Regions from separate parts of the Lysinibacillus sp. COL-1 genome, predicted to be linked through region 2. Evidence: predicted binding sites of a transcription regulator. Region 2 holds the regulator's gene; the other holds the start of a gene.

Region 1 (6,950 bases), 530 kb from region 2:
CGTACTACTTTGGATAGGAATTGGTCCTGTGACTCCATTTTAGAAACATCCTGAATGCCAACATCCACTTTCCCGAAATTCGTCACAACTTTACCACTTAATGAAATGGTACGTGGGACATATATTTCCACCGCTCCAGCAACTGTTTGAGCTTTTATTTTAGATGAATTTGTGGAACAAGTTGTTACCACTACATGTCCATTGACAGACTTCGCCTCTACCTCATCCAAAGCACCATCTAAATAGACACGTCCATTCAATGTTTCGGCCTCTAAATCCTTACCACGAACATTCGTTAATTCAATGGAACCATTAGAAGAGTCCACTTCCGCTTTTCCAAAATTAAACTTAGTGCCTTTAATAGCTCCGTTCAATGTTTTAACTTTTAATTCTTCAAATTCTATATCCTGTAGTGACGCACTACCATTCATGAGACGAACAGATAATTTTTCAAGTTTATCCTTAGGTACTTGCACCTTTACATTGACTTGAACAAGCTTTAATTGGCTTAAAATGCGAAGTGAACGCTCATCCTCTTTTACAACAAATTGCTCTAAAAAGTGATTGCGTGTTTCTTCCTCGCTCTCATTCATCAGCGGTGCTTTCACCTTACAAACTACCTGAATCGTATCTCCTTCACTTGCTTCCAATGAGAAATTACCATTTGGCAATTCAACAATAACATTGTCTACGTTAGCAGCTGCCACTTCTTCTGTATGTGTAAATTCAATTTTATCTCCAAATGGAGATGCTACATCAAATTCCTTTACCTTTTTAACAGCGGTATTCATCATATCCATAAAAAGAGAACCGATTTGCGTTAAATCCTTACGAAAATCTTGCATTTCATCTTGGAAATATTTCATAAAATCATCTTTTTTCTTGTCACCATCTTTTGATTTTTCTTCAAATAGTGACTCTTCTTTTTCAGTTGAAAAGGATTGCGCCTCTTTTGACACATCATCCATAACATTTTGAGTAGACTTGCCAGGTTGCTCTAATGCTTCTAGTAATGTAATCGCCTCTTGTGCCGAAATCGTTCCTTTTTCTACAAGTTCTAAAATTCGTTGACGTTCATTTTGCATAAATAAATAGCCTCCCTCAGTTCGTTATACTATTTATACGATTCATCATGTGAAAAGTTTCACTGCAAAATTGAATAAATTGGGTCTTTTAAGATTGAGACGCTTCTACTAGCAATGCATCCATTCGCAGACGATCACGTTCCAGAATAGGTTTTAAGTATTTCCCTGTGTAAGAGCCGACGACTTTTACTACCTCTTCTGGTGTACCTGTCGCAACGATAGTGCCACCTTTATCTCCACCTTCTGGCCCTAAGTCGATGATATAATCAGCGGTTTTAATAACGTCTAAATTATGCTCAATGACTAATACAGAGTCCCCATTTTCAACAAGCCGCTGCAACACGACGAGCAATCGAGCAATATCATCGGCATGTAAACCTGTCGTTGGCTCATCTAAAATATAGAAGGATTTCCCTGTAGATCGTCGGTGTAACTCAGAGGCTAGCTTTACGCGCTGTGCCTCACCACCCGATAAAGTGGTAGCTGGTTGTCCCAATTTCATATAGCCCAAGCCCACATCGACAATTGTTTGTAGTTTACGCTGGATTTTAGGAATATTTTCGAAAAACACTACTGCATTTTCAATCGTCATATCAAGAATATCTGCAATACTCTTATCTTTATACTTCACTTCAAGTGTTTCACGATTATAACGTTTGCCATGACATACCTCACATGGAACATAAACATCTGGAAGGAAGTGCATTTCGATTTTAATAATGCCATCTCCTCGACATGCTTCACAGCGTCCACCTTTCACATTAAAGCTAAAGCGACCTTTTTTATAGCCTCGTACCTTTGCTTCATTTGTTGCCGCAAAAACATCACGAATATCATCAAAGACACCTGTATACGTTGCTGGGTTTGAACGAGGCGTACGACCAATTGGTGATTGGTCAATATCGATTACTTTTTCAAGCTCATCTAGGCCCGTCACTTCTTTATGTTCTCCAGGCTTAACCTTTGAACGATTCAGCTTCTGTGCCAATGATTTATATAAAATTTCATTTATCAGTGTCGATTTCCCAGAGCCTGACACACCTGTCACCGCTACAAATAAACCCAGTGGCACATCCACTTTGACGTTACGTAAATTATTTTCCTTAGCGCCTTTAATGGACAGCTTACGACCATTTGGTTGACGTCTTTCCACTGGTAATGGAATGAATTTTTTACCACTTAAATATTGCCCTGTTAGAGAGTTTTCATTCTTCATAACTTCCTGTGGTGTGCCTGCTGCCACAATTTGACCGCCATGAACACCTGCTCCAGGTCCCACATCAATAAGATAATCGGCTGCCAACATCGTATCTTCATCATGCTCTACCACAATTAACGTATTGCCGATATCACGCATATTTTGCAGCGTGTTAATTAAACGATCATTATCACGTTGATGCAAACCAATAGAAGGCTCATCTAAAATATAGAGAACTCCTGTTAAACGTGAGCCGATTTGTGTAGCGAGCCGAATACGTTGCGCCTCTCCGCCTGATAATGTCCCTGCTGCACGACTCAATGTCAAATAATCTAAACCTACGTTGACAAGGAAGCCCAATCGTTCTTCAATTTCTCGTAAAACCAGTCGAGCAATTTGCATATCCTTTTCAGTTAAATCCAACTCTTTGAAAAATGTGTCCGCTTCCTGAATCGAATATTGTGTGACTTCACCAATATGCTTATCTGCTACTTTCACAGCTAACGTCTCAGGCTTTAAACGATAACCTTTACAGGACGGACATGGCTGCTGTGCCATATATTTTTCCATTTGCTCACGAACATAATCGGATGTTGTTTCTTTAAAACGGCGTTCCACATTGCGCACAACACCTTCAAATTCAATCATTTGGTCTCGCACATTGCCAAACTCATTTTCATAATGGAAGTGAATTTTGTCTTTTCCTGAGCCATATAAAACCTTATCCATCTTTTCCTTTGGTAAATCCTTCACAGGCACGTCCATTGGGATATCGTAGTGATCACACACCGCTTTTAATAATTGTGGATAGTACTGTGAACTAGTCGGTTCCCATGGGGCAATAGCATGCTCTAACAAGGAACGATCCCAATCTGGAACGACTAAATCTAAATCCACTTCCTGTGTTGAGCCTAAGCCATCGCAGCTTGTGCAAGCACCAAACGGGCTATTAAATGAAAACATACGAGGCTCTAGCTCGCCTATAGAAAAACCACATATCGGGCAAGCATGATGTTCACTAAATAATAATTCTTCATACTCCATCACATCAACAAGTACACGACCATCAGCCAAACGTAAAGCTGTTTCTAAGGAGTCACTCAAACGTGAGGCAATACCTTCCTTCATAACAACACGGTCCACTACTACTTCAATCGAGTGCTTTTTATTTTTATCAAGATCAATCGCATCATCTAAATCCCGTAATTCCCCATCAATTCGCACACGAACAAACCCTTGCTTTTTTAAATCCTCTAGCAGTTTAACATGGGTTCCCTTGCGTCCAGAAACCATCGGCGCAAGAAGCTGCATTTTTGTTCTTTCTGGATATGATAATAAACGGTCTACCATCTGCTCAATCGTTTGGGAAGTGATTTCTATGCCATGATTTGGACAGATCGGTTTACCAATGCGTGCATAAAGTAATCGTAAGTAATCATAGATTTCCGTTACCGTACCAACCGTAGAACGTGGATTACGACTCGTTGTTTTTTGGTCAATGGAAATAGCAGGCGATAATCCTTCTATTGCATCGACATCTGGCTTATCCATTTGTCCTAAAAATTGACGGGCATAGGCAGAAAGGGACTCAACATAACGACGTTGGCCCTCCGCATAAATTGTGTCAAATGCTAGAGAAGATTTTCCTGAGCCTGATAAACCTGTTAATACGACTAATTGGTCACGTGGAATTGTGACATTGATATTTTTTAAATTATGAGCACGTGCACCTTGCACGACAATTTCAGTATTTTTCACAAGTCATTCACCCTTCTACCTTCAATTCAAATATTGTATCTCGCAACTCAGCCGCACGTTCAAAATCAAGCGCTTTTGCTGCTTCCTTCATTTCGACCTCTAAGGAAGCCAAAAGCTGTTCTCTTTCCGCCTTTGTCAGCTTTTTGCCTTTCGTAGCCTTTGTCACATAGGATTCTTCTTCTTCTGCCACTTGTGTCGCACGAATTACATCTGGGATTTTCTTGATAATGGTTTGAGGCGTTATGCCATGCTCCTCGTTGTAAGCCATTTGCAATGCACGACGACGTTGTGTTTCATCAATTGCCTTTTTCATCGAATCTGTTACATGGTCCGCATACATAATGACATGACCATTTGCATTACGTGCAGCACGACCAATCGTTTGAATTAATGAACGTTCCGAACGTAAAAATCCTTCTTTATCAGCATCAAGAATCGCTACAAGTGACACCTCAGGAATATCAAGCCCTTCACGCAAGAGATTAATACCGATGAGTACATCGTACGTTCCTTTACGTAGCTCACGAATAATCTCAATACGTTCTAGCGTTTTAATTTCGGAATGTAGGTACTCGACCTTTAAGCCCATTTCTTTCAAGTAAGCCGTTAAATCTTCTGACATTTTCTTCGTTAATGTTGTCACTAAAACCCGTTCATTTTGGGCAATTCGATCTTGAATTTCATCAATTAAATTATCGATTTGCCCTTCAATAGGTCGCACTTCAATTAACGGATCCAATAATCCAGTAGGTCGAATAATTTGCTCAACCATTTCCGGCGTATGCTCCAGCTCATAAGGGCCTGGTGTGGCTGATACATAAATGGCCTGATGCACTCGGTTTTCGTATTCTTCAAAACGTAGTGGACGGTTATCAAGTGCTGATGGCAAACGGAAACCATGTTCTACGAGTACACCTTTACGAGCTTGGTCACCATTGTACATACCACGAACCTGAGGAAGTGTTACGTGACTTTCATCTACTACAAGCAAAAAGTCATCTGGGAAGTAATCTAGCAATGTATATGGAGTGGCACCTGCTCCACGCAATGTTAAATGGCGTGAATAGTTTTCAATCCCTGAGCAAAAGCCCATTTCACGCATCATTTCTAAATCATAACGTGTCCGTTGTTCTAGGCGCTGTGCCTCTAGTAATTTATCCTCTGCACGTAGCAACGCAAGACGTTCCTCTAATTCTTTTTCAATGTTTTCAATCGCTTTTCGCATTTTCTCTTCTCGTGTAACGAAGTGGGATGCTGGGAATATAGCAACATGCTCTCGATCCGATAAAATTTCTCCAGTTAAGGCATCCACCTCTCGAATACGATCGATTTCATCACCGAAAAACTCCACCCGAATACAATGCTCGTCACGTGAGGCTGGGAAAATTTCCACTACATCTCCACGTACCCGAAATGTCCCCCGAGTAAAACTGACATCATTACGCTCGTATTGAACATCTACAAGTTTGCGCAGTAGCTGATTACGTTCAATTTCCATACCTGTGCGAATCGATACAACCATTTCTCGATACTCTTCAGGAGAACCTAAACCATAAATACAGGACACAGATGCAATAATGATGACATCATCACGCTCAAATAATGCAGAAGTAGCAGAGTGACGCAGCTTATCAATTTCATCGTTAATGCTGGAATCTTTTTCTATATAGGTATCTGTCTGCGGTACATAGGCTTCTGGTTGGTAGTAATCATAGTAGCTGACAAAATATTCAACAGCATTATTCGGGAAGAACTCTTTAAACTCACTATATAACTGGCCAGCTAGTGTTTTATTATGTGCCATAATGAGTGTTGGTTTTTTAATTTGCTGGATGACATTAGAAATGGTAAACGTTTTACCTGTTCCCGTAGCACCAAGTAATGTTTGATGACGCTTGCCCGCTTTCACACCCTCCACTAATTCCGCAATTGCCTGTGGCTGATCCCCGTTAGGCTGATATGGCGCTTGTAAATCAAATGTTTGCACACATGTCCCCGTCCTTTCCTTCCAATTTGTACATATATTTTAGCATAGCAATATTAAAATTTCGAACATTTAACGAACGAATGTTTGTAAAAAATTTTTTTATCCCTAAAATTTAAATGAATAACCGTGAAGCGAAGAATACTTATTACTCTCATAATAGCCGCTTCAACACGTTTTCAAGCTTAATCTATTCAATAGATTTCGATTCTTGAGTAGAAGTCATAATACTTTCAGTAGAGGGCTTCTGCTTTTGTGAGTGGGGTAACAGATTTTTGGCGTGGGTTGCATTCTTTTATGAGCCAGGGCTCTTGCTTTGAGAGCGGATTTACTCCTGAGCAGGAGTTCTTACTTTCTGAGCAACTCTCCCTCTTTTATAAGCGAAGACTCTCACTTTTTGAACGAGCAGCCCTCCTTCAATCAAAAAAATCCCGCTCTCCACTAGACATGGGGAGCGGGTTCGTTTAGTATGATTCATCCTCTGTTTGCTGCAAGGAATGTAGTTCGGCTGCGTATTGGTAAAATGCGTTTTCATCTTTTTCATCGAGTACTCTGTCTATCAGAACCATGAGTTGCTCTTGACGATGCATACGCTGGATACGATTTAAAAATAAATCTAAATAAATCTCGTTTAATAATTTCTCTGCCTCATCAACTTTTTTCGACTGACCCACGGCTTTTAGAAAATCTGTGTACGAATAATATTTATCCAACGATCTCACCTCGATCCTTTTCTAAATTATATGAAAATTGAAATTAAATTGCAATGCTTACGAATTGAAAATAACTTGGATTAGCTATTAATCTCGTGACATTTGCAGTGAATTCTCTAAGCATTTCATTCTTTTCTGAAGGGTTTTCAGCTACTTTGTCTATTTTTTGAAACTCCCCTTTTGTTCTACACTACCGTTATCAACAGAAAAAG
Region 2 (6,950 bases):
ATTACGAAGGAGAGTAATAATTGCATTGATAGGCGTTCCATACTGCATCTGTATGGGCGCCTATTAGTTTAGGAGGACAGAAAATTGGAAATGGCTTATACAATCTTTCTATTTTTATTTGGGCTTGTCTTTGGCTCTTTTTATAATGTGGTAGGCTTACGTGTGCCACAGAAGGAGTCGATTGTACAACCTCCTTCACATTGTACTAAATGTCAAAGGCAACTGACGGCGCTTGATTTAGTGCCAGTTTTATCTTATGTGTTTTTTGGGGGGAAATGTCGGAGCTGTGGTAATAAAATAGCTTGGATTTATCCAGTAATGGAATTATTAACAGGATTATTGTTTGCCTTTGCATATTGGCAGCTTGGTTGGAGCATAGAGTTTATAGTAGCCCTATTTTTTATTTCATTATTAGTCATCATTGTTGTTTCTGATATAGCCTATATGCTGATTCCGAATAAGGTGCTTTTATTCTTTTTACCCTTCCTTATTATTGGACGAGTATTGTCGCCATTAACACCCTGGTGGGACTGTGCTGTAGGTGCAGTCGTTGGTTTCGGCATATTATATAGTATTGCTGTGATATCAAACGGGGGCATGGGTGGAGGCGATATTAAATTATTCTTTTTAATTGGACTTGTTCTTGGTACAATGCATACACTGTTAACATTATTTATAGCTGCAGTTATCGGCATGATTGTCGGGCTTGTCGTGTTAACGAAGAACAAGCAGGGGAGAAAAACACCTATTCCTTTTGGACCTTCTATTGCATTAGCCGCTATCATTGTCTATTTTTATGGGGATTCATTAATCGATTGGTATTTAGGTTTTTGGTAATTGTTCAATCTTCAAGCATATGGAGGGAAGCAAGTGAAACCGATTATTGGCATTACAGCCTTTGTGGAAGATGATTTATCCTCTCGATTAAATGCTGCTTACAGTAAAAGTATCATTGATGCAGGTGGGATTCCGCTTATTATTCCACTTGGCGTAGAGGAGGATGCCACACAAATTCTATCCCTTACAGATGGTTTATTGTTATCTGGAGGCTATGACGTGCATCCATTTCTGTATGGGGCAGAGCCTGCACCAAAACTAGGGAAAATTCATCCAGCAAGAGATACGGTAGAGTTAGCATTAATTGAAGCGGCATTCACACGAAAGATGCCTATTTTGGGTATTTGCCGAGGCATTCAAATACTAAATGTAGCACTAGGTGGTACTTTATTTCAGGATATTGATAGTGACCATTTTAGTACTAAGCTGCTCAAGCATGTACAGCAATCTGCTCGAGCTGTAGCTACTCATTATGTACAAATTATGGAGGAGAATTTATTAGCGACCATTTTACAACAAGAGAAAATAGCGGTAAATTCATTTCATCATCAGGCAGTTAATGTATTAGCAGAGAAATTAAAAGTAGCAGCAAAATCGAGTGATGGCATTATCGAAGCAGTTGTTCATGAAGAGTTGCCATTTTGCTTGGCTGTTCAGTGGCATCCCGAGGAACTAGCTATAGCAGGAGATGAGCCTGCACAAAAATTATTTTCAGCCTTTGTTGAAGCTAGCTTAAAATTCAAAAAGGAAGCGTAGCAGGGGGACTGTACAAAGAATCCAACCATATATGGATTCTTTTTTTGCGTAAAAAAGAGGATACATGCTCTTAGAAGGAACACATAATCCTCAAAACCTACTTTAAATGATTAATGTACACGACGATATAGTCCTACAACTTGTCCTAAAATAGAAACTTGATCGACGATAATAGGCTCCATAGATGAGTTTTCAGGCTGTAAACGGAAATGATTTTTTTCCTTGAAGAAACGTTTGACCGTTGCTTCATCCTCTGCTGTCATGGCTACAACAATATCTCCGTTATTAGCTGTTGCCTTTTGCTTCACAATAACTAAATCGCCGTCTAAAATTCCTGCTTCAATCATAGATTCCCCCATAATCTCTAGCATGAATAACTGATCCTCGCTTGTGCCATACGTATCTGGTAATGGGAAATATTCTTCAATGTTTTCAATAGCAGTAATTGGGGAACCAGCAGTTACCTTCCCCACAAGTGGTACATGAATGACTTGCTGCTTTTGAATAGACTCTTCAGGCTCTAAAATTTCAATTGCACGTGGCTTTGTTGGATCTCGACGAATAAAGCCCTTTTGTTCTAATCGAGCTAAATGACCATGAACAGTTGAACTTGAAGCAAGTCCGACTGCTTCCCCGATTTCACGTACTGATGGTGGATATCCCTTAGCTCGTACCTCTTCTTTAATAAAAGCCAAAATGTCCTCTTGTCTTTTCGAAACTTTTTTCATGAGTGCTCACCTCTTTTTTCTAATATCATTCTTCTTATTTGATAGTATAACAGAATGCGAACATGTATGCAAACATAGGTTCGAAAAGTGTTTGACAAAAACGTTTGTTCGCTTTATTATGAGAACATACATTCCGAACAAACATTCTAGAAAAGGAGTTGTAACTATGACATGGTTAAAGAAAAATACACATATCTCCATTTTATTAGGAGCTTGTCTATTATTTGCAGGATACCTTTACATCACTGATCCAGGAGATGTTAATTACGCAGAAATTCAAATTGAACATGGGGATAGCTTGTGGTCGTTAGCAGAGCAATACCGTGGTAAGATGAGTACAGATGATTGGATTAAGCTGGTCAAAACAGAAAATGAATTAGCAGATATTAAAATTGTGGCAGGAAAGTCTCTAGTTATTCCTGTATTGGGTGATCAAGCCAATCCCATCCATACTATCGAAATTGCGAGAACTGAACAATGATGAATAAACAAATGTCGGCTGTTGTCTATTGCCGTGTAAGTACTGAAAAAGAAACACAAAGCTCCTCATTAGAGCGCCAACAGGAAGAGTTGCTGCGCTACGCTAGAGAGCAAGGCTATGAGGTAAAGGGTGTATTTAAGGATAAGCATAGCGGCTATGATGTGGAACGCGATGGCTTGCTTGAAATGCTTGATTTCATTAAAGAAAAGGGAATTAATGCCCTTTTTGTACAAGATGAAACACGATTAGGACGTGGGAACGCAAGGATGGCTGTGTTGCATTTATTGCAAAAATCAGCAACAGATGTTTTTTCCATGCGCGATGCAGGACCCGTTCAACTAAATGAAATGGACACGATGCTGCTTGAGATTTTAGCAATCGTGGAGGAGTATCAACGAAGAATCCATAATGCTAAAATACGTCGAGGCATGCGACGCGCTGTAGAAAATGGCTATCGTCCTGAAAATAATTTATCGAACCGAGGGAATCCCCATGGGCAGGAGCGAAAGGATCTACCTGTAGATGAAATTGTCAAGCTACGCAAACGTGGATTTACCTTTGAGGAAATTTCGATCACGCTTCGAGGGTTGGGCTTTGAAGTAAGTAAAGCGACTGTTCATCGTCGCTTCCAAGAACATCAAGAAAGATTAGCAGGCAAATAATATCGCCTGCTAATCTTTTTTTATTCACAGTAAAAAATGCTATTGATAGGAAGCCAAACTGTCGATGATGATGTTAGTAGGTAGTTGAAAAGGATACTCTTTATTTATTCGATCATAAAACATTATGCCATTTAAATGATCGATTTCATGTTGGACAACGATCGCCCCATAGCCCTGAAACGGCAGGATGAATTCTTGACCATCAATGTCATATGCTCTGACCTTAATACGCTCGTATCTTGGCACAAAACCATGGACAGGTCGATTAACCGACAGGCAGCCTTCTCCATCAGGTAAATAAATCATATTGAGGGAATGACTTATGATTTTGGGATTGATAAACACCATTTCATTATGATCAAATAGTACAGCAAACATTCGTTTGTCTACACCTATTTGATTTGCAGACAACCCAGTTCCAGGGCGAAGCTTATATTTTTTTGCTAGCGTTGGATCTTGGCTGTTTTTGAGATATTGCAGCATAGCTAATAAAGTATTTCGATCCTCTTGGTTTAAGGGTGTCGTCACTTCTTCGGTTTGTTTTCGTAATAATACCGAGTCTTCTTTCACAAAATCTTTCATGGTAATGATCGAATCAGGAAGAAATTTAGTCATACATAAACACCTCATCAATACGGCTATTGAGGACTTTAGCCATCTTCAAAGCTAATGGCTCGTACTTATCATTTTCAATACAATTAATTGTCTGTCTAACAACACCGCATTCTTTCGTAAGTATAGCTTTGGTTATCCCTAATTTGTTTCTCAACATTTTGATCATACTCCTCAGGTTTATCCCTCCGTTTTGTCTGAAGTGTTAGCCATTTATTTTATACTCTTTTTACTGAATGACCAAATGTTGTTACTATGTAACACGGTCATTTTATAGAGTTTTATGCCATTCTTCTTGCAAGATTGCGTAATAGTATTCATCCCACCAATTGTCACCATGCGGTATACATTTTTTAAAAAATCCTTCACGCCGCATACCGATCTTTTCCATCACTCGGTAAGAAGCTATATTTTCGGGTTGGCATGTTGCTATTATTCTATGAAGCTTCAATTTGGAAAATCCATAATCTAATAGGGCTTGAGCAGCTTCTGATGCATAGCCATGTTGCTGATAAGCAGGATTCAATACCCATCCAATTTCATAGGTATGTTCGCCAAAGCATCGATGAAAAACTAAATGACCAATAACTTCTGGTTGATCGCGTAAAGTAATGGCAAAATGCTTAGCTTGATCCGCGCTATTTTCTGTTATAAATTTTTGGACTTGTTCTTCCGTTAAAACTCCTTCAGGCATATAATGCATCACCGTTTCATCAGACATATAGCTATAAACAGCCTGCCAATCTTGGGCTTCAAATTTTCGGATAAGTAATCGCTGTGTTGTGATGTTCATCTAATTTCCTCCAATAAATATAAATTTTTTCCTTTTATTATTAGTTATACACGACTAACATCTGGAAGTCATGTAAATTATGGCTAAGAAGTGTTATTAAGGGTTGGTATAACTGCATTTTAAGGGAAAGCATGCTATACTTTGCATACTGAAGTCATTAAGCTAGGTATTGAAAGGTGTGTAACAATGTTATCAAAGGAAAAAATTAACCGAATTAATGAACTTTCTGCTAAGGCCAAAAGTGGTCAATTAACAGAAGCAGAGGCTAAGGAGCGAACAGCGCTTCGCAAGGAGTACTTAGATACGTTTAGAGCGACTATGCGAGATACGATTGAAAATGTAAAAGTGGTAGATGCAGAAGGTAATGATGTGACACCAGAGAAAGTAAGACAAGCTAAAAAAAATAAATTTCTAAATTAATGTGACACAATTCAATAAAGTATGTATGAAAACGCAATTAGTATAACAAAAGCATTGTTTTCTAAAGCAATGTTGACTAAACTGTAAAAGAACAATATAGGACGAGAAAGGATGTCACAATATAATGACTCAACACGCGGATCTTTTAGCAATTAATGCTATTCGAACTTTGTCAATCGACGCTATCGAAAAAGCAAATTCTGGTCACCCAGGTTTACCAATGGGGGCGGCGCCAATGGCTTATACGCTATGGACAAAACAATTACGCCATAATCCAGCAAATCCAAAATGGTATAACCGTGATCGTTTTGTACTATCAGCTGGTCATGGTTCTATGCTTCTGTACAGCTTACTTCATCTTGGAGGCTATGGTTTACCAATGGAAGAAATTCAAAACTTCCGCCAATGGGATTCATTAACACCAGGACATCCTGAATACGGTCATACAGTAGGTGTAGAGGCAACAACTGGTCCGCTTGGTCAAGGGATTGCTATGACAGTTGGTATGGCAATGGCTGAGCGTCATTTAGCGGCTACTTACAATAAACCTGGTCATGATATCGTTGACCACTACACATTTGCCCTTTGTGGTGATGGTGACTTAATGGAAGGTGTAGCAGCTGAAGCTATTTCATTAGCTGGTCACTTAAAGCTTGAAAAATTAATCGTACTTTACGATTCTAATGATATTTCTTTAGACGGTGACTTAGAAAAGTCATTCTCAGAAAACGTACAAAAACGCTTTGAATCTTATGGCTGGAATTACTTAAAAGTGGCTGATGGTACAGATGTAGATGCCATTAATGCCACAATTGAAGAAGCGAAAAAATCAACTGGCAAACCAACATTAATTGAAGTAAAAACAGTGATTGGTTTTGGTTCTCCAAATAAATCTGGTAAAGCAGATTCACATGGTGCGCCACTTGGTACAGATGAAGTTGTCTTAACGAAAGCTGCGTATGAATGGGCACACGAGCCATTCCAAATTCCTGCTGAAGTGTATGATACATTTAATGCTGCTGCTGAAATACAAGGTGCACAATCTGAGGAAGCTTGGAATGCTAAATTTGCTGCATATAAAGAAGAGTTCCCAGAGTTAGCGGCTCAATTTGAAAAAGCGATGAATGGTGAATTACCAGAGGACTTTGCGTCAGAGCTACCAGTATATGAGGCAGGTAAATCTGTAGCAACACGTTCTTCTTCTGGTGACGCGATTAATGCCATTGCGAAGAAAACTCCTTCATTCTTTGGTGGTTCCGCTGACCTTGCTGGCTCCAATAAAACAACGATGAAGGGTGCAGGCGATTTCTCTGCAGACGATTATGCTGGTCGCAACATCTGGTTTGGTGTTCGTGAATTTGCAATGGGTGCTGCAATGAACGGTATGGCTCTTCATGGTGGTTTAAATGTATTTGGCGGTACGTTCTTCGTATTCTCTGATTATGTTCGTCCAGCAGTTCGTCTTTCTGCATTAATGGGGCTTCCTGTAACATATGTATTTACACATGACTCTATTGCAGTAGGGGAAGATGGTCCGACACATGAACCAATCGAACACCTTGCATCACTACGTGCGATGCCAAATCTCTCTGTTATTCGTCCTGCGGATGCAAATGAATCAGCAGTAGCTTGGGAGCTTGCCGTAGCATCAGAAAAAACGC

Evidence for each region. The regulator LexA, encoded in region 2, represses DNA repair genes until DNA is damaged. The targets are predictions, from matches to a motif close to CGAACATATGTTCG.
Region 1: a site for LexA is predicted at 6,102-6,115, ahead of uvrB (excinuclease ABC subunit UvrB). Genes of this name have one in related genera too.

What each region holds. Positions count from the first base shown of each region.
Region 1 covers NZ_JCAWSJ010000004.1:480,172-487,121, reverse strand. Annotated here, with positions in the region: gene AC6BKE_RS10605 (DUF4097 family beta strand repeat-containing protein) at 1-1,085, opposite strand, end outside; gene uvrA (excinuclease ABC subunit UvrA) at 1,174-4,041, opposite strand; gene uvrB (excinuclease ABC subunit UvrB) at 4,049-6,028, opposite strand; gene AC6BKE_RS10590 (IDEAL domain-containing protein) at 6,490-6,738, opposite strand.
Region 2 covers NZ_JCAWSJ010000004.1:1,007,191-1,014,140, forward strand. Annotated here, with positions in the region: gene AC6BKE_RS13065 (hypothetical protein) at 1-17, shown strand, start outside; gene AC6BKE_RS13070 (prepilin peptidase) at 85-837, shown strand; gene AC6BKE_RS13075 (gamma-glutamyl-gamma-aminobutyrate hydrolase family protein) at 871-1,593, shown strand; gene lexA (transcriptional repressor LexA) at 1,704-2,321, opposite strand; gene yneA (cell division suppressor protein YneA) at 2,488-2,802, shown strand; gene AC6BKE_RS13090 (YneB family resolvase-like protein) at 2,799-3,464, shown strand; gene def (peptide deformylase) at 3,504-4,079, opposite strand; gene AC6BKE_RS13100 (GNAT family N-acetyltransferase) at 4,348-4,869, opposite strand; gene AC6BKE_RS13105 (DUF896 domain-containing protein) at 5,056-5,289, shown strand; gene tkt (transketolase) at 5,414-6,950, shown strand, end outside.